Regions from separate parts of the Pseudomonas sp. SO81 genome, predicted to be linked through region 2. Evidence: riboswitches for the same ligand, from Rfam matches in the RefSeq annotation. Region 2 holds a riboswitch; the other holds the start of a gene.
The links. A riboswitch is a leader RNA that binds a small molecule or an ion and turns the genes downstream of it on or off. The one in region 2 is predicted to bind cobalamin.
Positions count from the first base shown of each region.

Region 1: another riboswitch for cobalamin. It lies ahead of OH686_RS15375 (TonB-dependent receptor domain-containing protein); the one in region 2 lies ahead of cobO (cob(I)yrinic acid a,c-diamide adenosyltransferase).

Region 1 is NZ_CP126126.1:3,278,793-3,289,780, reverse strand. Features, by position in the region: gene OH686_RS15390 (acetyl-CoA carboxylase family protein) at 1-2,391, shown strand, start outside; gene OH686_RS15385 (alpha/beta fold hydrolase) at 2,401-3,351, shown strand; gene dxs (1-deoxy-D-xylulose-5-phosphate synthase) at 3,433-5,328, shown strand; cobalamin riboswitch at 5,396-5,608, shown strand; gene OH686_RS15375 (TonB-dependent receptor domain-containing protein) at 5,691-7,577, shown strand; gene OH686_RS15370 (cobalamin-binding protein) at 7,641-8,441, opposite strand; gene OH686_RS15365 (MFS transporter) at 8,434-8,853, opposite strand; gene ribA (GTP cyclohydrolase II) at 8,850-9,461, opposite strand; gene OH686_RS15355 (retropepsin-like aspartic protease family protein) at 9,584-10,237, opposite strand; gene OH686_RS15350 (substrate-binding periplasmic protein) at 10,224-10,979, opposite strand.
Region 2 is NZ_CP126126.1:1,020,939-1,031,926, reverse strand. Features, by position in the region: gene OH686_RS04945 (CbtA family protein) at 1-109, shown strand, start outside; gene OH686_RS04940 (cobalamin biosynthesis protein) at 87-500, shown strand; gene cobM (precorrin-4 C(11)-methyltransferase) at 515-1,282, shown strand; gene OH686_RS04930 (hypothetical protein) at 1,251-1,547, opposite strand; gene OH686_RS04925 (DNA-3-methyladenine glycosylase I) at 1,617-2,288, shown strand; gene OH686_RS04920 (NAD-dependent deacylase) at 2,322-3,089, shown strand; gene OH686_RS04915 (C40 family peptidase) at 3,159-3,770, shown strand; gene OH686_RS04910 (C40 family peptidase) at 3,860-4,375, shown strand; gene OH686_RS04905 (O-methyltransferase) at 4,372-5,034, shown strand; gene OH686_RS04900 (hypothetical protein) at 5,069-5,389, shown strand; gene OH686_RS04895 (four-helix bundle copper-binding protein) at 5,399-5,734, opposite strand; cobalamin riboswitch at 5,840-6,056, shown strand; gene cobO (cob(I)yrinic acid a,c-diamide adenosyltransferase) at 6,189-6,800, shown strand; gene OH686_RS04885 (cobyrinic acid a,c-diamide synthase CobB) at 6,800-8,095, shown strand; gene bluB (5,6-dimethylbenzimidazole synthase) at 8,092-8,742, shown strand; gene cbiB (adenosylcobinamide-phosphate synthase CbiB) at 8,739-9,644, shown strand; gene cobD (threonine-phosphate decarboxylase CobD) at 9,637-10,623, shown strand; gene OH686_RS04865 (cobyric acid synthase) at 10,620-10,988, shown strand, end outside.

The DNA of each region.
Region 1 (10,988 bases), 2.3 Mb from region 2:
GTGGAGCACACGGTCACCGAGCAGATCACCGGCGTCGACCTGCTGCACACCCAGCTGCGCCTGGCGGCCGGTGCCAGCCTCGCCGAACTCGGCCTGCTGCAACCACCGGCGCCGCAGGGCTGCGCCGTGCAACTGCGGATCAACCTGGAAATCCTGCACGCCGACGGCAGCGCCCGCCCGGCCGCCGGCACGCTGAGCGCCTACCAGCCACCGTCCGGCCCCGGCCTGCGTGTGGATGGTTACGGCTACGCCGGCTACCCGGTGAGCCCGGCCTACGACTCGCTGCTGGCCAAGCTGATCGCCAGCGCGCCCGACTACCCGAGCGCCCTGCGCCGCGCCTATCGCGCCCTCTGCGAATTCCGCCTGGAGGGCGTGGCGAGCAACCTGCACCTGCTGCAGAACCTGCTGCAGCGTGAGGAGGTGCTGAGCAACCGGGTCAGCACACGCTTCGTCGAAGAGCAACTGGGCGAACTGCTCGGCGCCCATGGCGCGGCCCACCCGCACCGCTATTTCGCCCAGGTCGGCGCCAGCGCCACCGCTGCCAAAGCCATCGAGGCACCGGCGGGCACCCTGGCGCTGAGTACGCCGAGCACCGGCGTGCTGGTCAGCCTGGACGTAGCCGAGGGCGATAGCGTCGCCGCCGGCCAACAGGTCGCCGTGCTGGAGGCGATGAAGATGGAGTTCGTCGTCCGCGCCGAACGTGGCGGCATCGTCCGCGCCCTGGCCGCCGCCCCCGGCGACGCACTGGGCGAAGGGCAGGCATTGCTGTTCATCGAGCCCGCCGAGGTCGATGGCGGGCACGAGCAGGACGAACAGGCGGTCGATCTCGAACATATCCGCGCCGACCTGGCCGAGGTACTGGAGCGCCACGCACGCCTGACCGACGCGCGCCGCCCCGAGGCGGTGGCCAAGCGGCGCAAGACCGGCCAGCGCACCACCCGCGAGAACCTGCACGACCTGCTCGACGAGGGCAGCTTCAACGAATACGGCGCCATGGCCCTGGCCGCCCAGCGCCGCCGGCGCTCCCACGAAGAATTGCTGGAGCTGAGCCCGGCCGATGGCCTGGTGGCCGGCATCGGCACGGTCAACGCCGGCGCCTTCGGCAGCGAGGCGGCGCGCTGCATGGCCATCGCCTACGACTACACGGTGTTCGCCGGCACCCAGGGCGTGATGAACCACAAGAAGACCGACCGCATGCTCGGCCTCGCCGAACAGTGGCGCCTGCCGCTGGTGCTGTTCGCCGAGGGCGGCGGCGGGCGGCCCGGCGACACCGATTTTGTCGGCGTGGCCGGGCTCGACTGCCACACCTTCGTCGCCATGGCCCGGCTGTCCGGCCTGGTCCCCACGGTAGGCATCGTCTCCGGCCGCTGCTTCGCCGGCAACGCCGCCCTGCTCGGCTGCTGCGACGTGATCATTGCCGCGAAGGACGCCACCGTCGGCATGGCAGGCCCGGCGATGATCGAAGGCGGCGGCCTGGGCAGCTTCAAGCCCGAGCAAGTCGGCCCCACCAGCGTGCAAGGCCCGAACGGGGTGATCGACGTGCTGGTGGAGAACGAAGCCGAGGCCGTGCGCGCGGCCAAGCAGTACCTGTCGTACTTCCAAGGCCCGCTGGCCGACTGGCAGTGCACCGACCCGCGCGAGCTGCGCCATGTCATCCCGGAGAATCGCCTGCGCGTCTACGACATCCGCCGAGTGATCGAGCTGCTGGCCGACAGCGGCAGCGTTCTAGAACTGCGCCGCCAGTTCGCCCCGGGACTGATCACCGCCTTCATCCGCATCGAGGGCAAGCCGTTCGGCCTGCTCGCCAACAACCCCGCGCACCTGGGCGGCGCCATCGATGCAGTGGCGGGAGATAAAGCCGCGCGCTTTATGCAGCTGTGCGATGCCTTCGATATCCCGATGGTGTCGCTGTGCGACACCCCCGGTTTTATGGTCGGCCCGGAGGCGGAGAAGCAGGCCACAGTGCGCCACGTGTCGCGCATGTTCGTGGCCGCCGCCAGCCTGTCCGTGCCGTTCTTCACCCTGGTGCTGCGCAAGGGCTATGGCCTCGGCGCCCAGGCCATGGCCGCCGGCAGCTTCCACTCGCCGCTGTTCACCGCCGCCTGGCCCAGTGGTGAGTTCGGCGCCATGGGCCTGGAGGGCGCGGTGCGCCTGGGCTTCGCCAAGGAGCTGGCGGCGCAGCCGGACGAGGCTAGCCGTCAGGCCCTGTTCGACAAGCTGGTGGGCAAGGCCTACGCCAACGGCAAGGCGCTGAACATGGCCAGCTACCTGGAGATCGATGCCGTCATCGACCCGGCCGAGAGCCGCGCCTGGCTGCTGCGCGGGCTCAACGCCGCGCCGAAAGCGCCGGCCCGCACGGGCAAGAAACGCCCCTTCGTCGATACCTGGTAAGGACGCCCCATGCATATCGAGCATCGGCTGCTGGCGGTCAACGGCATCGACCTCAGCCTCTACAGTGCCGGCCCGATCGATGGCCGCCCGGTGTGGCTGCTGCACGGCTTCCCGGAGTGCTGGTACGCCTGGCATCCGCAGATCGAGGCGATGGCCGCCGCCGGCTACCGGGTGTTCGCTCCGGAGATGCGTGGCTATGGGCAGAGCAGCGCGCCGAGCGATCCCGCCGCCTATGACCTGCTGACCCAGTGCGGCGATATCCAGGGCGCCATGGATGCCCTCGGCCAGACCCGCGTCGCCGTGGTCGGCCATGACTGGGGCGCACCGGTGGCCTGGCATCTGGCCCTGCTGGAGCCCGCGCGGGTGCAGGCGCTCGGCGCGCTGTCCGTGCCCTTCGGTGGACGGCCGAAACGCCCGGCCATCGAGATGATGCGCGAGGCCTATGCCGGGCGCTTCCACTACATCCTCTACTTCCAGCAGCCGGGTGTGGCCGAGGCCGAACTGGACGTCGACATCGGCCGCAGCCTGCGCCTGCTGCTCGGCGGCCTGGAAGGCGCGCTGCTGCAGGACAAGCCGGCCGACGCCCGCCTGTTCGACGGCCTGGGCGATCTGCCGCTGCCGGCCTGGTGCTCGCCCGAGCTGTTCGCCGTGTACGAGAAGACCTTCGCCGGCCGCGGCTTCCACGGCGCGCTGAACTGGTACCGCAACTTCGAGCGCAACTGGCAGCGCAGCGAGCCGCTGGCCGAACTGCAGGTGCAGCAACCGACCCTGTTCCTGCTCGGCGACCGCGACCCGGTCGGCCGTTTCGAGGCGCCGACGCTGGGGCGCATGACGGCCAAGGTGCCGCGCCTGGAACAGCACCTGCTGGAGGGTTGCGGCCACTGGCTGCAGAGCGAGGACGGCGAGCGGGTCAACGCCCTGCTGCTGGACTTCTTGGCGCGGCATTACGCCGCGGACTGATCCACTCACAGGTCGTTTGGGCTGTTTCCGGCGCTTCAGGTAAACTGCCGCATCTTTTGTATGCCTATAACGATCCGCCTGATGCCGACCACCTTCCACGAAATCCCCCGCGAGCGTCCTGCCACGCCCCTGCTCGACAGCGCCGACACCCCGGACGGCCTGCGCCGCCTGGCGGAAAGCGAGCTGGAAAGCCTGGCCGACGAGCTGCGCCAATACCTGCTGTACAGCGTTGGCCAGACCGGCGGGCATTTCGGTGCCGGCCTCGGCGTGATCGAGCTGACCATCGCTCTGCACTACATCTTCGACACCCCGGACGACCGCCTGGTGTGGGACGTGGGCCACCAGGCCTACCCGCACAAGATCCTCACCGGCCGCCGCGAGCGCATGGGCAGCCTGCGCCAGAAGGACGGCCTGGCCGCCTTCCCGCGCCGCAGCGAGAGCGAGTACGACACCTTCGGCGTCGGCCACTCCAGCACCAGCATCAGCGCCGCCTTAGGGATGGCCATAGCCGCGCGCCTGCAGGGCAGCAAGCGCAAGTCGGTGGCCGTGATCGGCGACGGCGCACTGACCGCCGGCATGGCCTTCGAGGCGCTGAATCATGCCTCCGATGTGAAGGCCAATATGCTGGTCGTGCTCAACGACAACGACATGTCGATTTCCAAGAACGTCGGCGGCCTGTCCAACTATTTGGCCAAGATCATCTCCAGCCGCACCTATTCGAGCATGCGCGAAGGCAGCAAGAAGATCCTCTCGCGCCTGCCCGGCGCCTGGGAGATAGCGCGCAAGGTCGAGGAGCACGCCAAGGGCATGCTGGTGCCCGGCACCCTGTTCGAGGAGCTGGGCTGGAACTACGTCGGCCCCATCGATGGCCACGACCTGCCGACCCTGATCGCCACCCTGCGCAATATGCGCGACCTGGAGGGCCCGCAGTTCCTCCATGTGGTGACCAAGAAGGGCAAGGGTTTCGCCCCGGCCGAGGTCGACCCGATCGGCTACCACGCCATCACCAAGCTGGAGCCGATCAAGGCGCCAGTCGAGCCGAAGCAAGCCTCCGGCCCGAAATACTCCGCCGTGTTCGGCCAGTGGCTGTGCGATATGGCCGAGCAGGACGAGCGCCTGGTCGGCATCACCCCGGCGATGAAGGAAGGCTCCGACCTGGTGGCCTTCAGCGAGCGCTTCCCGGAGCGCTACTTCGACGTGGCCATCGCCGAACAGCACGCAGTGACCCTGGCCGCCGGCATGGCCTGCGACGGAGCCAAGCCGGTGGTGGCGATCTACTCCACCTTCCTGCAACGCGCCTACGACCAGCTGATCCACGACGTGGCCGTGCAGCACCTCGACGTGCTGTTCGCCATCGACCGCGCCGGCCTGGTCGGCGAAGACGGTCCGACCCACGCCGGCAGCTTCGATATCTCCTACCTGCGCTGCATCCCCGGCATGCTGGTGGCCACGCCCAGCGACGAGAACGAGCTGCGCCTGCTGCTGACCACCGGCTACCACTTCCAGGGCCCGGCGGCCGTACGTTATCCGCGTGGCAGCGGTCCCAACACGCCGATCGACCCGCGCCTGGAGCCGGTGGAGATCGGCAAGGCCGTGGTCCGTCGCCAGGGCAAGCGCACCGCCCTGCTGGCCTTCGGCGTGCAGCTGGCCGAGGCGCTGCGCGTCGGCGAGGCGCTGGACGCCACCGTGGTCGATATGCGCTTCGTCAAACCCCTCGACGAAACCCTCCTATGTGAACTGGCCGCCAGCCACGAGCTGCTGGTGACCATCGAGGAAAACGCCGTGATGGGTGGTGCCGGCAGCGCGGTCAGCGAGTTCCTCGCCGCCGAGAACCTGGTCAAGCCACTGCTGCACCTGGGCCTACCCGACTACTACGTCGAGCACGCCAAGCCGGCCCAGATGCTCGCCGAGTGCGGGCTGGATACCGCCGGCATCGAGACGGCGGTGCGGGCGCGACTGGCGCAGCTGGCTGGATGAGCCATGCTCATCCAGCCCTGAATCCAACTTGTTTGTAATTCATCCGGCTGCGCACTAAGGTGCGCGGCGTTTTTGCATTCCGCCAGGTGCGCTGCGTCCACAGGAACAGCGTTAAACGGGAAGCCGGTGCGCTCCGCGAGGAGCCATCCCGGCGCTGCCCCCGCAACGGTAATCGACCGCAGCCCACCGGCTGCACGCCCGCTCATCAGCCACTGGGTCTCCCGGGAAGGCGAGCCGGCGCGTCGAGAGCCCGGAGACCGGCCTGGACGGATTCGACTGGTGTTGCGGAGGGCAGCACCGTCAGGCGCCCGCCCGCGCCTGTCCTGCCCTCCTCGAAGTCTTGCGATCTTTGAGGAATCTCCATGAAGCTGTCCCGTTCCCTGCCTCTCTCGGCCCTGGCCATGGCCCTGCTGCCCGGCACCAACCTGCTGGCCGCCGGCCAGGAGGCTGCGCTGAAGCTGTCCGAAACCCTGATCAGCGCCAACCGCGATGTGCAGCAGCGCAGCGCCAGCAGCACCGCCAGCACCGTGTTCACCCGCGCCGACATCGAGCGCCTGCAGCCCTCGTCGGTGACCGACCTACTCAAGCGCGTACCTGGCGTTCAGGCGACCGACAACGGCATCGGCAGCCTGACCAGCCTGTACATTCGCGGCACCAAGTCGGCCCAGAGCCTGGTGCTGGTGGACGGCATGCGCATCGGTTCGGCCAGCTCCGGCGACAGCAACCTGCAGCACATCAACATCGACCAGATCGAGCGCATCGAAGTGCTGCGCGGCCCACGCTCCGCGGTGTATGGCGCCGACGCCATCGGCGGCGTGGTGCAGATCTTCACTCGCCGCAGCGCTGGCGAAGGCCTCAAGCCCTTCGTGCGCGTGGGCTATGGCAGCCACGGTGCCTGGCAGCGCAGCGCCGGCATCTCCGGCGGCGACCAGCAGACCCGTTTCAGCCTGGCCGGCAGCCTCAACGAGACCAACGGCTTCGATCGCAGCGGCCCGTCCTACGAGTCCGACCAGGATCACGACGCCTACCGCAACAAGGCCTTCAGCCTGAGCCTCAGCCACAGCTTCAGCGACAGCATCGAGGCCGGCATCAACGTGCTCGACCAGCGCGGCCGCACCGAATTCGACAACCCCTTCGGCCGCTTCGACATGACCACCTTCGAGTCGGTCGGCCAGGCCCCGTACAGCGACTTCACCGTCAGCAGCGTCTCCAGCTACCTCGATGCGCAGATCAACGACACCTGGAACAGCCGCCTGGAAGTCGGCCACAGCGAGAACCGCGAAGAGAGCCTGGACAAGCTCAGCGACGAGCGTGGCGTGTTCAACACCTACCGCGACTCGGTGAACTGGCTCAACACCCTGGCCCTGAGCGACAGCCACAGCCTGCTGCTGGGTGGCGAGTGGTACGAGGATCAGCTCAACAGCAACACCGCCTTCGAGGAGCAGCAGCGCTGGAACCAGGCTGCCTTTGTCCAGCATCGCTATGAGAGCGAGCACTTCTCCACCGAGCTGGGCATGCGCCACGACAAGAACGAGCAGTTCGGCAGCGAGAACACCTGGAGCGGCGCCCTAACCCTGCCGCTGAACGCCGCCAATGACCTGATCCTGTCCTACAGCGAAGGCTTCCGCGCGCCGACCTTCAACGACCTGTACTACCCAGACTACAGCAACCCGGACCTCAAGCCCGAGCACTCGAAGAGCTACGAGCTGCAATGGCGCAGCGAGCTGACCGAGAGCACCCGCCTGGAGGCCTCGCTTTACCGCACCGACATCGAGGATGCCATCGCCAGCGATCAGGACTTCATTCCGCAGAACATCGCCACCGCACGCATCCACGGCTTCGAGGCGACGCTGCAGCAGGAGCTGTTCGGCTGGCAGGGCCAACTGGGCGTCGCCTTCGTCGACCCGCGCGACCGCGATACCGGCCACACCCTCAACCGCCGCGCCCGCCGCACCCTGAGCCTGGACCTGGACCGCGCCTTCGGCGACTTCGCCGTGGGCGCCACCTGGCAGGCCGCGAGCAGCAGCTACGACGATCCGAACAACCAGTACGAGCTGGCCGGCTACGGCCTGCTGGGCCTGCGCGGCAGCTGGCAGGCAACCGGCGAGCTGAAGCTGGAAGCGAAGATCGACAACCTGCTGGACAAGGACTACCAGCGCGCCCTGTACGAGCACGAAGGCGAGCGCTATGGCTACCGCCAGGAAGGCCGCACGGCGATGCTCGGCTTCGTCTGGAGCCCCGAGCTGTAAACGTCCGGCGCAATGCACAAGGCCCCTTTCGGGGCCTCTTGTGTTTCTGCGCTAGAGCGCGGTTCAACGAGCCTGGACCAGCACTGCGCAGAGTTTCCCGATAGCCGCCAGCATCTGGAAGCTGGGACGTTCCAGACCCTTGTCCGGCACCGCCCACAGCTGCTGGCGCTGCACCGCCGGCAACTGCGGCCAGGCTCGCCAGTGCTGCAGTTCGGCGTCGCTGCCGGCGAGTATCACCTCGGGCGCCCGCCCCAGCACCGCCTCGACATTCACCTGCGGTGCCGGCAGCTGCAGATCGGCGAACACGTTGCGTGCGCCGCACACATCCAGGGCGTCACCGATGATCTGCCGCCCGCCGATGGTATACAGCGGCTCATGCCAGACCTGGTAGAACACCGGCAACGGCGGCTCGCGCCGGTAGCGCTGGCGCAGGCTCGCCAGGCCATCGCGGAAGCGCTGGCGCAGCTGGCGGCCACGCTCGGCAAGGCCGACCCGCTCGCCGACCTCGGCGAACTGCTCGGCCAACTGTTCGAGGTCGTGGGGTTCGCCGACATAGAGCGGGATGCCAAAGGACTGCAGCTGTTCACGCTGGGCCGCGGGAACGCTGTCCGGCCATAGCAGCAACAGATCGGGGCGCAGGGCCAACAGGGTTTCCAGTTCCACCTGGCCGTAGCGCCCCACCGAGGGGAGGTGCTTCAGCTCAACCGGCCGCTCGCCACCGTCAAGCACGCCAACCAGGCGCTCTTCGGCGCCCAGCTCCAGCATGATTTCCGACATCGAGGGTGCCAGGCTGACCACCCGCTCCGCCGCACACAGCGGCAGGCTCAGGACAAGCAGGCAGGCGGCGAAGAGGCGCTTAGCCAAGCTGGCGCGGGATGCGATACAGGCAGAGCAGCACCACGCTGCTCAGAGCGAGGAGGATCAGGGCGACGGCATTCAGCCCGCTGAACAGGGCGATCGCGGCGACCCAGCCCGGCAGGCAGGCGCCGAGAAAGGCCTTGCGCCGCTGGCGAGCCAGCTCCAGCCAGGCCTCGCGCTCGTGCTCGCCATCCAGCGCGGCCTCGGTGGCGATCAGCGCGCGCTTGTAGGCGGAGAACAGCGGCAGGCTGACGAACATGGACGCCATGCCGGCGATGAACAGCGGCATCTCCAGCACCGTGCCCAGCGCCTGGCTGCTGCCGAACAGCAGATTGAGGAAGAACAGCGGTGCCAGGGCGAAGCCGAGCCAGCGCCACCATTCGAGGGCGAGCCGGCGACGCACCTCGGCGCGCGTCACTCGGTCTCTTCCTGGTGTTGCAGCCCCAGCATGTGACCGAGCTTGCCGGCCTTGGTCGCCAGGTACTTGCTGTTGTGCGGGTTGCGCCCGATCTCCAGCGGGCGACGCTCGGCCACGCGCACGCCGAAGCCTTCCAGCGCCTTGACCTTGCGCGGATTGTTGGTCATCAGGTTGATCTCGCGAACGCCCAGGTGATCGAGCATCGGCTGGCAGATCGAGTAGTCGCGCTGGTCGGCGGCGAAGCCCAGGCGCTCGTTGGCCTCCACCGTGTCGGCCCCGCCATCCTGCAGTTCGTAGGCGCGGATCTTGTTCAGCAGGCCAATGCCACGACCCTCCTGGCGCAGGTACAGCAGCACACCGCGGCCCTCGCTGGCGATGGCGCGCAGGGCAGCTTCCAGCTGGGCGCCGCAGTCGCAGCGCTGGCTGAACAGCGCATCGCCGGTCAGGCACTCGGAATGCAGGCGACCCAGCACGGGCTGGCCATCGGCGATATCGCCCAGGGTCAGGGCCACGTGCTCCTTGCCGCTCTCCTCATCGAGGAAACCGTGCATGGTAAACACCGCGAAGGGCGTGGGCAGCTTGGAGGCGGCGACGAAGACGACGGACACCGGGTGCTCCTGTTGAACGTTCGGCAGAAAAGGCCGGCATTGTACCAGCAGCGTCGCACTGCGGCGCAGCGTGAATTGTCGGGGATAAGGATCGAAAGGGCCGATGAATCGGCCAAGCACACCTAGAGCTTGGACTCCAGCTGCAGCACGCCGTTCTCCTCACGCCAGCGCACCCGGCTGAGGAAGCTCATGCCCAACAGCACTTCGGTGGGCGAATCGCCCTCCAGCACCGCGCCTTCCACACCGAGCACCTCCAGACCGCCGATCTTGACGCTGTCGAGCTTGATCCGCCAGGCGCGGATATTGCCGCCGGCGGTGCTGGCGACCATGGGCTTGCCCTGCACCCGGTAGTCGATGCCCAGGCGGCGGGCCTGGCCTTCGTTCATCGCCACCGAGGTGGCGCCGGTATCGACCAGGAACTGCACCGGGTGACCATCGATGGAGCCGGCGATCCAGTAATGGTTGCCGACCCCGCGGCTGATGCTGAGCTGGGCCTTCTGCGGCCCGGAGCCAGCGCCAGCCTGGTTGTACTCGCGGCTGATGCCGTAGCTGCGCTGCACGCCATCGACTTCCAGCACCGCGCCCTTGCTGTCGGCGCTGACCACCTTGACCCCACCTGGGCCGGTCTGGCCATTGCGCACCAGCTTGCGCTGACCATCCACCAGCAGCACCGCGGCGCCGGGGAACAGGCCGACCACCTGAACCTGGGTCTCGGCATGCAGCAAGGGAGTCAGGGCCAGCAACAGGCTGGCGGCGAACAGCTCAAGGCGACGCATCGGGGATCTCCATGTCCTCGTCGAACGGATAAGGCTGCTGCCAGCGCCTGAAGACCGCTCGCAGCTTGCCGTCACGCACCAGCTCGGCCATGCGCCGATCGAAGAGTTCGGCCAGGGCGCGACCGCGGGCAGTATCGGCAAAGCCGGCATACAGCGGCAAGCGGGTCAGCGCGGTAGTGCGAAAGCGCGCAGAGTCCGGCCCCTCGCGCAGCACGTCCTCGACCTCGGTGGAGGCATCGAGGAAGAAGTCGGCATGCCCCAGTTCGAGCATGCGCAGAATACCGACGCGGCGCTGGATCTCTTCGTAGCGCTTAACACCGGGCAGATAGCGCTGATATTCGTAGCCACGAATCCACGACAGACGGTACTGACCGATGTTCTGCAGGGTCGGTACCGGCTGCTCGCGCAGGGACAGGGCGACTATCTGGTCGGCGTCGTAGGGCCAGCGCGGGTAGATGATCTTCTCGCTGACTTCGTCGCGGTAGGAGCCCAGCCAGGCATCCGCCTCGCCGCGCTGGACCAGGCCAATGGAGCGGGTGTAGGGCACGACGCGGAAGTGCATCTTCACCCCGGCCGGCTCGAACACCTGGCGCATGATGTCCCAGGCCAGGCCGCTGCCATCCTTGTTGGTATGGCCGACCCAGTGCTCGCTGACCAGCTGGACCTCGGCCGGCAGCGCCTGGCCGGCCTGGGCGATAGGCCACCCCAGACACCACAACAACGCCAGCCAGCAGACGCGCATGTACAGCCT
Region 2 (10,988 bases):
GGAGCACGAGTTCATCCTCGCCTCGCTGCTGACCAACGCCCTGTTCTGGTCGGCCCTGGGCCTGGCCGCTGCCTGGTTCTTCGCCCGTGGCGAACAGCGCGACGCCTGATCCGCTGCTGATCGCTGGTCTCGGCTGCCGTCGCGGTTGCACGGTGGCCGAGCTGCGCGAGCTACTGCAACAGAGCCTGGTGCAGTTCGCGCTGCCGTTGGACGCGCTGCATGGCCTGGCCAGCAGCGCACACAAACGCGACGAGGCAGGGCTGCTGCAGCTGGCGGCAGACCTTGGCCTGCCGCTGGACTTCTACTCGGCCGAGCAACTGGCGCCCTACGAGTCGCAACTGAGTGAAGGCTCGGAGCTTGTGCGCGAGCTGACCGGCTCCGCCAGCGTGGCCGAGGCCAGTGCCCTGGCCGGCGCCAGCGCGCGCTCCGGTCGTGCGGCCGTCCTGATCTGTCCCAAGCAGCGCAGCGCCGCTGCTACCCTGGCCATTGCTCGCGCCTGACATCGGATAACACTATGACCGTCTATTTCATCGGCGCCGGCCCCGGCGATCCTGAGCTGATCACCGTCAAAGGCCAGGGCCTGATCCGCAGCTGCCCGGTGATTCTCTACGCCGGCTCACTGGTACCCGAGGCCGTGCTGCAGGGCCATAGCGCCGAGCTGCTGGTGAACACCGCCGAGCTGCACCTCTCACAGATCATCACGCTGCTGGCCGAGGCCCATGCCAAGGGCCAGGACGTGGCCCGCGTGCATTCCGGCGATCCGTCGTTGTACGGCGCCATCGGCGAGCAGATTCGCGAGTTGCGCGCGCTGCGGATTCCCTTCGAGATCATCCCCGGCGTCACCGCCACGGCAGCCTGCGCGGCGTTGCTGGAAGCCGAGCTGACCCTGCCTGAGGTGGCGCAGACGGTGATCTTCACCCGCTACGGCCACAACTCACCGATGCCGACGGGGGAGGAGCTGGGCGCCCTGGCCAGCCACCGCGCGACTATGGCCATCCACCTCGGCGTGCAGCATCTGCCGCGTATCGTCGAGGAGCTGCTGCCGCATTACGGCGCCGATTGCCCGATCGCCGTGGTGCATCGCGCCAGCTGGCCAGATCAAGACTGGGTGCGCGGCACTCTGGCGGATATCGAGGCGCGAGTAGCCGAGAAGGGCTTCCGCCGCACCGCGTTGATCCTGGTCGGCCGGGTGTTGAGCGCGGAGGATTTCGCCGGCTCGGCACTCTACGCCGAGGCCACGCGCCACCTGTTCAGGAAAGACGGCGCAGGCAGTACAGACTGAGATCGCTGTTGCTCTGGTTGTCGGCGATGGCGAGCTCGCCGCCCAGCGCCTTAAGCCGCGTGTTCAGCTCGCTGGCGTAGAGCGCCTGGCGCAAACGCGGGTAGTCCAGCTGCGGCGCCAGCCACAGGTGTAGCTGCGGTAGGCGGAAGGCCCAGTAGCCGGCCCGGCAGCCGAAGCCGGCCGCCTGCAGGCGGGCGAGCAGGGCAACATCGCCGGCGAGCACGGCCTGGCACTGGGCGAAGAAGCTTTCCACGGGATCGTTCATGGCGGCGAATATTGCGCGGCGCCAAGGGTTGCGGGCAACCTGTGCGCCTCTTTCGGGCAAGGATCTCTCATGCGTGATTATCAGTGGCTGCACGAATACTGCCTCAATCGCTTCGGCTCGGCCGCGGCGCTAGAGGCCCGGTTGCCGCAGCCGAAGAGCGACGCCGAGCTGCGCGCGCTGAGCGATGACCGCTACCTGTCGCTGATCGCCCTGCGCGTGTTTCGCGCCGGCCTCAAACACAGCCTGGTGGATGCCAAGTGGCCGGCCTTCGAGCAGGTGTTCTTCGGCTTCGATCCGCAGAAGGTGGTGCTGATGGGCGCCGAGCACCTGGAGCGGCTGATGCAGGACGAGCGCCTGATCCGCCACCTGGGCAAGCTCAAGAGTGTGCCGCGCAACGCCCAGTTCGTCCTCGACGTGCAGAAGGACAAGGGCAGCTTCGGCGCGCTGATCGCCGACTGGCCGGTGACCGACATCGTCGGCCTGTGGAAGTACCTGGCCAAGCACGGCAGCCAGCTCGGCGGCCTGTCGGCGCCTCGCTTCCTGCGCATGGTCGGCAAGGACACTTTTATCCCCACCGACGACATGGTCGCCGCGCTCAAGGCCCAGGACATCATCGACAAGGCACCGACCAGCCAGAAGGACCTGGCGCTGGTGCAGGCTGCCTTCAACCAGTGGCACGCGCAGAGTGGCCGGCCGCTGTGTCAGCTGTCGGTGATGCTCGCGCATACAGTCAATCACTGATAAAGCCGCTTTGCGGTCCGAGGAGGCAATGCCATGCAGCAGGATATTCTCCGCGTCGCCCGGGCAATCCAGCGGGCCGAGCGCATTCTGATCATCACCGGCGCCGGGCTCTCGGCGGACTCCGGGCTACCCACCTACCGCGGCCTCGGTGGTCTGTACAACGGCCTGACAGCCGAGGGCCTGCCAATCGAGGCGGCGTTGTCCGGGCCCATGCTGCAGCGTGATCCGGCGCTGTGCTGGAAGTACCTGGCCCAGCTTGGCGAGGCCTGCCTGGCCGCCAGCCCCAATGCCGGGCATGTCGCCATCGCCGAACTGCAGCGGCGCAAGCCGGGTTGCTGGGTGCTGACGCAGAACATCGATGGCTATCACCGCCAGCCGGGTTCTCCGCTGGAGCGGTTGATCGAGATCCATGGCGAGCTAGCGCCACTGTTCTGCCAGTCCTGCGGCGCCGAAGATCCCGAGCTGGCCGCGCACCTGGAAAAACCCTTGCCGCCGCGCTGCGCACAATGCGGGGGCATCCTGCGCCCGCCGGTGGTGCTGTTCGAGGAAATGCTGCCCGAGGATGCCATTGGTCGGCTTTATGATCAGGTGCGCCAGGGCTTCGAAGTGGTTATCGCGGTCGGTACTACGGCGAGCTTCCCCTACATAGTCGAACCGCTGGTGGAAGCCCGCAGGAATGGGGGTTTTACGGTGGAAATCAATCCGCAGCAGACCGATATCAGCCGCTGGGTGGATGCCCATTTATCGGGAAGGGCGTCAGACGTTTTGCCGGAACTACTGAGTCACATTCCTGGGCATTGAATTTGCAAATCATGTTCTCAGAGGGCATAGTCGCCCCCTTATAAAAACCAGACTGACACGGTCGTGCCCATGCTAAAGCGCTTCGCACCCCTCGTGCCCATTGCACTCTCAGCCCTGTTGGCGGCCTGCGCCACCCAGCAGGCGCCGCAGCCCCAGATGGATCTGGCTCAACAACCGCAAAAGCCCGTCGAGTACATGACCGACGAGCAAATGGCGGATTTCACGGACGACAAACCCTACGAGCTGCCCTCGCTGGCGGACAATATCCTGGCCCATGGCCTGTCCTTGGTCGGTACCCGTTACCGCATGGGCGGCACCTCGGCGACCAGTGGTTTCGACTGCAGCGGCTTCGTCGGCTTCCTGTTCAAGGAAGAGGCGGGCATGAAGCTGCCGCGCTCCACCCGCGAGCTGATCAATCTCGACGCGCCGCTGGTATCGCGCAGCGAGCTGGAGCCGGGCGACCTGATCTTCTTCAACAACCGTGGCCGTGGCCGCGTCAGCCACGCCGGCATCTACCTGGGCGACGACCAGTTCATCCATTCCAGCAGCAGCCGCAGCGGCGGTGTGCGGGTGGACAGCCTTGACGACAGCTACTGGAGCCGCAGCTACATGGAAGCCAAGCGCGTGCTGGCCATGGCGCCGGAGCAACCGTCCGCCGAGCGTTCGCCGCTGCATCGCTGATCCGGCCCTGATCCAAAGCAGTGCACGGGCCTTGCGCCCGTGCCTGCGAGCCGGCAGAGTAGGGCGCATTCCGGCCAGGACGACCGCCCATGCATTTCACGGCTCGCCTCTCCCTGCTAGCCCTCGCCGCGCTGCTCACCGCCTGCGCCGGCAACCCTCCCTCCCAAGAACCCAACAATCCCTTCCCCATAGTCGGCGCCAACGCCGATGACGTGGTGATCAGCGCCATCGGCCTGGAAGGCACGCCCTATCGCTATGGCGGCAACACGCCGGAGAGCGGCTTCGACTGCAGCGGCCTGATCGGCTACGTCTACCGCAACGCCGCCGGCATCCAGCTGCCGCGCTCGACCCGCGACATGATCAACCTGCGCGTGCCCAATGTCGGCCGTGGCGAGCTGCAGAGCGGCGACCTGGTGTTCTTCGCCACCAACGGCGGCGGCAAGGTCAGCCATGCCGGCATCTATGTCGGCGAGGGGCGCTTCGTGCATGCCCCCTCCAGCGGCGGCACCGTGCGCCTGGACTACCTGACCCAGGCCTACTGGCAGAAGAGCTACCTCGGCGCCAAGCGGGTCCTGGCCGCGGGCCAGCTGGCACGCCAGCCATGACCAACCGCACGCTGAACCTCGACGACGCCCTCTACCAGTACCTGCTGGACGTGTCGTTGCGCGAGGCGCCGCTGCTCAAGCGCCTGCGCGAAGAGACCGCGCTGCTGCCCATGGCGCGTTGGCAGATCGCCCCGGAGCAGGGTCAGTTCATGGCCCTGCTGGTGCAATTGTGCGGTGCACGCAAGATTCTCGAGATCGGCACCTTCACCGGTTACAGCGCCTTGTGCATGGCCCAGGCTATGCCTGAAGACGGTCGGCTGATCTGCTGCGACCTGCCCGGCGAGTACAACGCCATCGCCGAGCGCTACTGGTACGAGGCCGGGGTGAGCGAACGCATCGATCTGCGCCTGGCGCCAGCGCTGGAGACGCTCAATGGGCTAGAGCGTGGCGGCCATGGCGAGAGCTTCGACCTGATCTTCATCGACGCCGACAAGGCCAACTACACGGTGTACCTGGAACACGCCCTGGTGCTGGCGCGCAAGGGCGGCCTGATCCTGTTCGATAACGTGCTGTGGGGTGGTCGGGTGCTGGAGACCAGCCCGGACAGCGCCGATACCCGCGCGATCCAGGCGCTCAACCGCGGCCTGCGCCGCGACACCCGCGTCGACCTCAGCCTGCTGCCGCTGGGCGACGGGCTGAGCATCTGCCGCAAGCGTTAGCGCCGGCCAGCCAGGGCTGTGGCATCATCGCCACATGCCCGAACCGATCCGCCTGCCACCCCAGCCCGATGCCTGCGAGCTCTGCGCCCGCGCCTTGCCGCTGACCCGCCACCACCTGATCCCCAAGGCCCTGCACGACAAGCCCTACGTGCAGAAGCGCTTCGCCAAGACAGAGCGCATCACCGCCACCCTGTGGGTCTGCCGCGCCTGCCACAACCAGATCCACAAGCTGTTCAGCGAGAAGGAACTGGCGCTGACCTACAACAGCCGCGAGGCCCTGCTGGGCGACGAGCGCCTGCGCACCTTCGTCGAGTGGCTGGCGAGCAAGCCGGCGGGCTTCACGCCCAGGCACTGAGGTTCGAGTTCAGGCGCCGGCGGCCAGCGCCTCGCATTCCACCACGCAGCGCTGGCAGGCCTGGGCGCATTGCTGGCAATGGTCATGCTGATGCTTGCCGCAGGCCTCGGCACAGGCCTGGCAGGCTATCGCGCAGAGGCGCACGAATTCGTCGCACAGCGGGCTGTCGCGCACCATCAGGCGCTCGGCAAGGCGGCAGATGTCGGCACAGTCGATATCGCAGGCAATACAGATGGCCATGTGCTGCAGGTCGGGTTCCTTGAGGCAGGCGGCGGCGCAGGTTTCACAGGCGATGGCGCAGGCGCTGCAGGCCTGGATGCAGGAGGCGTAGCGTTGCTTAGCCATGGGGTTCTCCTTTGCTCGGTTGTCTTGCTGTGAGCCTCCTGGTCCCTGTGGGTTCGACCGATCTGCCGGGCGGCGCGCGATTGACCGAGGCATGCGCTGGGCCTAAGCTGCGCGCCTGCTTCAGGTGCCCCGACGCGACGCGTCCGAGGGTGAAACAGGGAAGCCGGTGCATTCGTTACGAAGATTCCGGCGCTGCCCCCGCAACGGTAGGTGAGTAAAAGGGTCGCTCGACGCCACTGTGCCCCGGCACGGGAAGGCGCGATCCGCAGGCCGCGAGGCCTGGCTCACGAGCCCGGAGACCGGCCTGTCGCGATCCACGGCAGTGCGGCGGGCTCTGCGGTTGCGGCCTTCTCGGGCCTGGCCGTTGCTTTCCTCGTTCTGTCCTTGTTTCTGTTCGTGTACCCGCCAGCCGGGTGCGCAGGGCGCTGTGGCGCCGGCAAAGAGGAGTCCGAACATGAACGAGTCGGCCGAACGCGACGCCCGTCATCTGGCGCGCATGCAACGCAAGAAAGCCCTGATCGACGCAAAGATCGCCCAGGCCCAGGACGAATATGGCCTGCTGCTGGTGCATTCCGGCAACGGCAAGGGCAAGAGCAGCTCGGCCTTCGGCATGGTCGCCCGCGCCCTGGGGCATGGCATTAAGGTCGGCGTGGTGCAGTTCATCAAGGGCGCCGCCAGCACCGGCGAGGAAGCCTTCTTCCGCCGTTTCCCCGACGAGGTGCAGTGGTTCGTGATGGGCGAGGGCTTCACTTGGGAGACCCAGGACCGTCAGCGCGATGTCGCCATGGCCGGCGAGGCCTGGCAGGTGGCGCGTCGCCTGCTGGCCGACGAGAGCATCGGCTTGGTGGTGCTGGACGAGCTGAATATCGCCCTCAAACACGGCTATCTGCAGTTGGATCAGGTGCTGGCCGATATCGAGGCACGCCCGCTGCTGCAGCACGTGGTGGTGACCGGTCGCGGCGCCCAGCCGGGGCTGATCGAGGCGGCCGATACGGTGACCGAGATGACCCTGGTCAAACACGCCTTCAAGGCGGGCGTGAAGGCGCAGAAAGGGGTCGAATTCTGATGGCCGAGCCACGCCACTGCCCGGCCCTGCTGATCGCCGCTCCCGCCTCGGGCCAGGGCAAGACCACCGTCACCGCCGCCCTGGCGCGCCTGCACAGCCGTGCCGGCAAGCGGGTGCGGGTGTTCAAGTGCGGCCCGGACTTCCTCGATCCGATGATCCTCGCCCGCGCCAGCGGCGCGCCGGTGTACCAGCTGGATCTGTGGATGGTCGGCGAGGAGCAGACCCGCCAGCTGCTGTGGCAGGCAGCCGGCGAGGCCGACCTGATCCTGATCGAGGGCGTCATGGGCCTGTTCGATGGCAGCCCCTCGGCCGCCGATCTGGCGCGGCGTCTGCAAGTACCGGTGCTGGGGGTGATCGACGCCGGTGCCATGGCCCAGACCTTCGGCGCCATGGCCTATGGCCTGGCGCACTTCCAGCACAGCCTGCCGTTTGCCGGGGTGCTGGCCAACCGCACCGGCAGCGAGCGCCACAACGGCATCCTGCGCGATAGCCTGCCGCCCTCGATCCGCTGGTTCGGCGGCCTGCCGCGCTCCGCCGCGTTGGAGCTGCCGCGCCGCCACCTGGGGCTGATCCAGGCCGAGGAGCTGGCCGATCTGGACTCGCGCCTGGACGCCGCCGCCGATGCCCTGCTGGCCAGCGCCGGCGCGTTGCTGCCCGATCCCGTCGCCTTTGCCGCACCGCAGGAGCAGGCCTTCGAGCCGTTGCTGAAAGGCGTACGCATCGGCGTGGCCCGCGACACCAGCTTCGCCTTCCTCTACCAGGCCAATCTCGATCTGCTGCGCGCCCTGGGCGCCGAGCTGGTGTTCTTCTCGCCGCTGGCCGACCAGGCCCTGCCGGAGGTGCACAGCCTGTACCTGCCTGGCGGCTATCCCGAACTGCACCTGGATCGGCTGCAGGGCAATCGGTCGATGCTTGCGGCTATTCGCGCCCATCACGCGGCCGGCAAGCCGATCCTCGCCGAGTGCGGCGGCATGCTCTATCTGCTCGAGGCGCTGACCGACAAGCAGGGCGAAAGCGCCGAGCTGCTCGGCCTGCTGCCGGGACGTGCGGTGATGCAGCCGCGCCTGGCCGCCCTGGCACTGCAGCAGGTGGAACTGCCGGAAGGCAGCTTGCGCGGGCATACTTACCACCATTCTGTGCTCGACTGCGCCCAGGCGCCGCTGGCCCGTGGCGTCTGCCCGAACGGCAAACCGGTGGCCGAGGCGGTGTTCCGCGATGGCCGCCTGACCGCCTCCTATATCCACTTCTACCTGCCGTCCAACCCCAGCGCGACGGCCGAGCTGCTGTTGCCATGAGCGACCACGCCTTCAGCCCCGACGAGCGCGCCGCGGTCTACCGCGCCATCGCCGAACGCCGCGACATGCGCCACTTCGCCGGCGGCAAGGTGGCACCGGAGCTGCTCGCGCGCCTGCTGCAGGCGGCGCACCAGGCGCCCAGTGTCGGCCTGATGCAGCCTTGGCGCTTTGTCCGCATCACCCGACCGGAGTTGCGCGAGGGCATCCACGGCCTGGTCGAGGCCGAGCGGGTGCGCACCGCCGAGGCCCTGGGCGAGCGCAGCGACGAGTTCATGCGGCTCAAGGTCGAGGGCATCCGCGACTGCGCCGAGCTGCTGGTGGCGGCCCTGATGGATGGTCGCGAGGCCCATGTGTTCGGTCGCCGCACCCTGCCGCAGATGGACCTGGCCTCGCTCAGCTGCGCCATCCAGAACCTCTGGCTGGCGGCCCGCGCCGAAGGCCTGGGGCTGGGCTGGGTGTCGCTGTTCGATCCACTGGCCTTGGCCGAGCTGCTCGGCATGCCGGCGGGCAGCCAGCCGGTGGCGGTGCTGTGCCTGGGGCCGGTGACCGAGTTCTACGAGCGGCCGATGCTGGTGCAGGAAGGCTGGGCCAGCGAGCGGCCGCTGAGCGAGCTGGTATTCGCCGATCGCTGGGGGCAGCAGACGTGAGCGTCGCACTGTCCGCCCTGGCCGGCATGGGCCTGGATGCCTGGCTCGGCGAGCCGCGACGCTGGCACCCGCTGGTGGGCTTCGGCAACCTGGCCAAACGTATCGAGCAGCGCCTCAATGCCGGTGGGCGCGGCTGGCGCAGCCATGGCGTCAGCGGCTGGTGCTTGGCGGTGCTGCCGCCGGTGGCGCTGGTCTGGCTGCTGAGCCTGAGCGAACTGGGCTGGCTGCTGGAGATCCTCGCCCTGTATTTCGCCGTCGGCCTGAAGAGCCTCGGCCAGCATGCGCTGCCGGTGGCCCAGGCGCTGCGTCTGGGCGATCTGCCGCAGGCGCGGCAGCGTGTCGGTTACCTGGTCAGCCGGCGCACCGCCGAGCTGGATGCCACCGGCGTGGCCCGCGCCGGCACCGAGTCGGTTCTGGAGAACGGCTCGGATGCGGTGTTCGCCGCGCTGTTCTGGTTCTGCCTGCTGGGCGCACCGGGTGTGGTGCTGTACCGCCTGAGCAATACCCTGGACGCCATGTGGGGCTACCGCAACGAGCGTTTCGAGCGCTTTGGCTGGGCGGCCGCGCGCATCGACGACGCGCTCAATTACATTCCCGCGCGCCTGGTGGCGCTGACCTACGCGCTGCTCGGCCGCACCGCCCTGGCCCTGCGCTGCTGGCGGCGCCAGGCGCCCCTCTGGGACAGCCCCAATGCCGGCCCGGTGATGGCTGCCGGCGCCGGCGCCCTGGGCGTCAGCCTGGGCGGCTCGGCCGTCTACCATGGCATCGAGGAGCAGCGTCCGCAGCTGGGTGAAGGCTTGCCGCCGCAGGCTCGCGATATCGAGCGGGCGCTCAACCTGGTGCATGGCGGCGTGGCCCTGTGGCTGCTGATCCTGGTCGTGGGAGGGCTGTACCTTGCTTGAACACGGTGGCCGCCTGCGCGAGGCGGCGCAGCGCTATGGCATCCCGCTGGCGGACTGGCTCGACCTGTCCACCGGCATCGCCCCCTATGGCTGGCCGCTGCCGGCCATCCCCGATTCCGCCTGGCAGCGCCTGCCCGAGGCCGACGACGGCCTGGAGGCGACGGCTCGCGACTATTACGGCGTGCCTGCATTGTTGCCGGTGGCCGGTTCCCAAGCGGCGATCCAGACCCTGCCTCGTCTGCGCCGCCCCGGCCTGCGGGTCGGCATCGTCTCGCCGGCCTATGCCGAGCATGCCGCCGCCTGGCGCCGCGAGGGTCATCTGGTCCAGGAGCTGGGCGAGGGCCCGGTGGAGCGCTCGCTGGAGCGCCTCGACGTGCTGCTGGTGGTCAACCCGAACAATCCTAGCGGCCGGCTGATCGAACGCGAGCGTCTGCTCGAATGGCACGCGCGACTGGCCGGGCGCGGCGGCTGGCTGCTGGTCGACGAAGCCTTCATGGACTGCACCCCCGAGCACAGTCTGGCGACCGACAGTCAGCGCCCGGGGCTGATCGTGCTGCGCTCGTTCGGCAAGTTCTTCGGCCTGGCCGGTATTCGCCTGGGCTTCGTCCTGGCCGCAAGCGAACTGCTCGAGCGCCTCGGCGAGCAGCTCGGGCCCTGGACCGTCAGTGGGCCGACGCGGGCGGTGGCCTGCGCCTTGCTGGCCGATGGCGAAGGCCAGCGTCGCCAGCGCGAGCGCCTGCGCGCCGATGGCCTGCGCCTGGCCGTGCTGCTCAGCGATCATGGTCTGGCCCCGGCCGGTGGCTGCGCACTGTTCCAGCTGGTCGGCCATCACCAGGCGGTTGGCCTGCACGGCTACTTCGCCCGGCGCGGCATTCTCCTGCGCCTGTTCGCCGAGACTCGCTGCCTGCGCTTCGGCCTGCCCGGCGACGAGGCCGGTTGGCAGCGCCTGGAGCTGGCGCTGAAGGAGATGCCCGCATGACCACCGGATTGCCGGCCACTCTGATGGTGCAAGGCACCACCTCGGACGCGGGCAAGAGCACCCTGGTGACCGCGCTGTGCCGCTGGCTGCAACGCCAGGGCGTCAGCGTGGCGCCATTCAAGCCGCAGAATATGGCGCTCAACAGTGCGGTGACTGCCGATGGCGGCGAGATCGGCCGTGCCCAGGCGGTGCAGGCCCAGGCGGCTGGCCTGGCGCCGCACACCGATATGAACCCGGTGCTGCTCAAGCCCAATAGCGACACCGGCGCCCAGGTGATCATCCAGGGCCGCGCCATCGGCAATATGAATGCGATGGCCTACCACGACTACAAGCGCGTTGCCCGCGAGGCGGTGCTTGAATCCCAC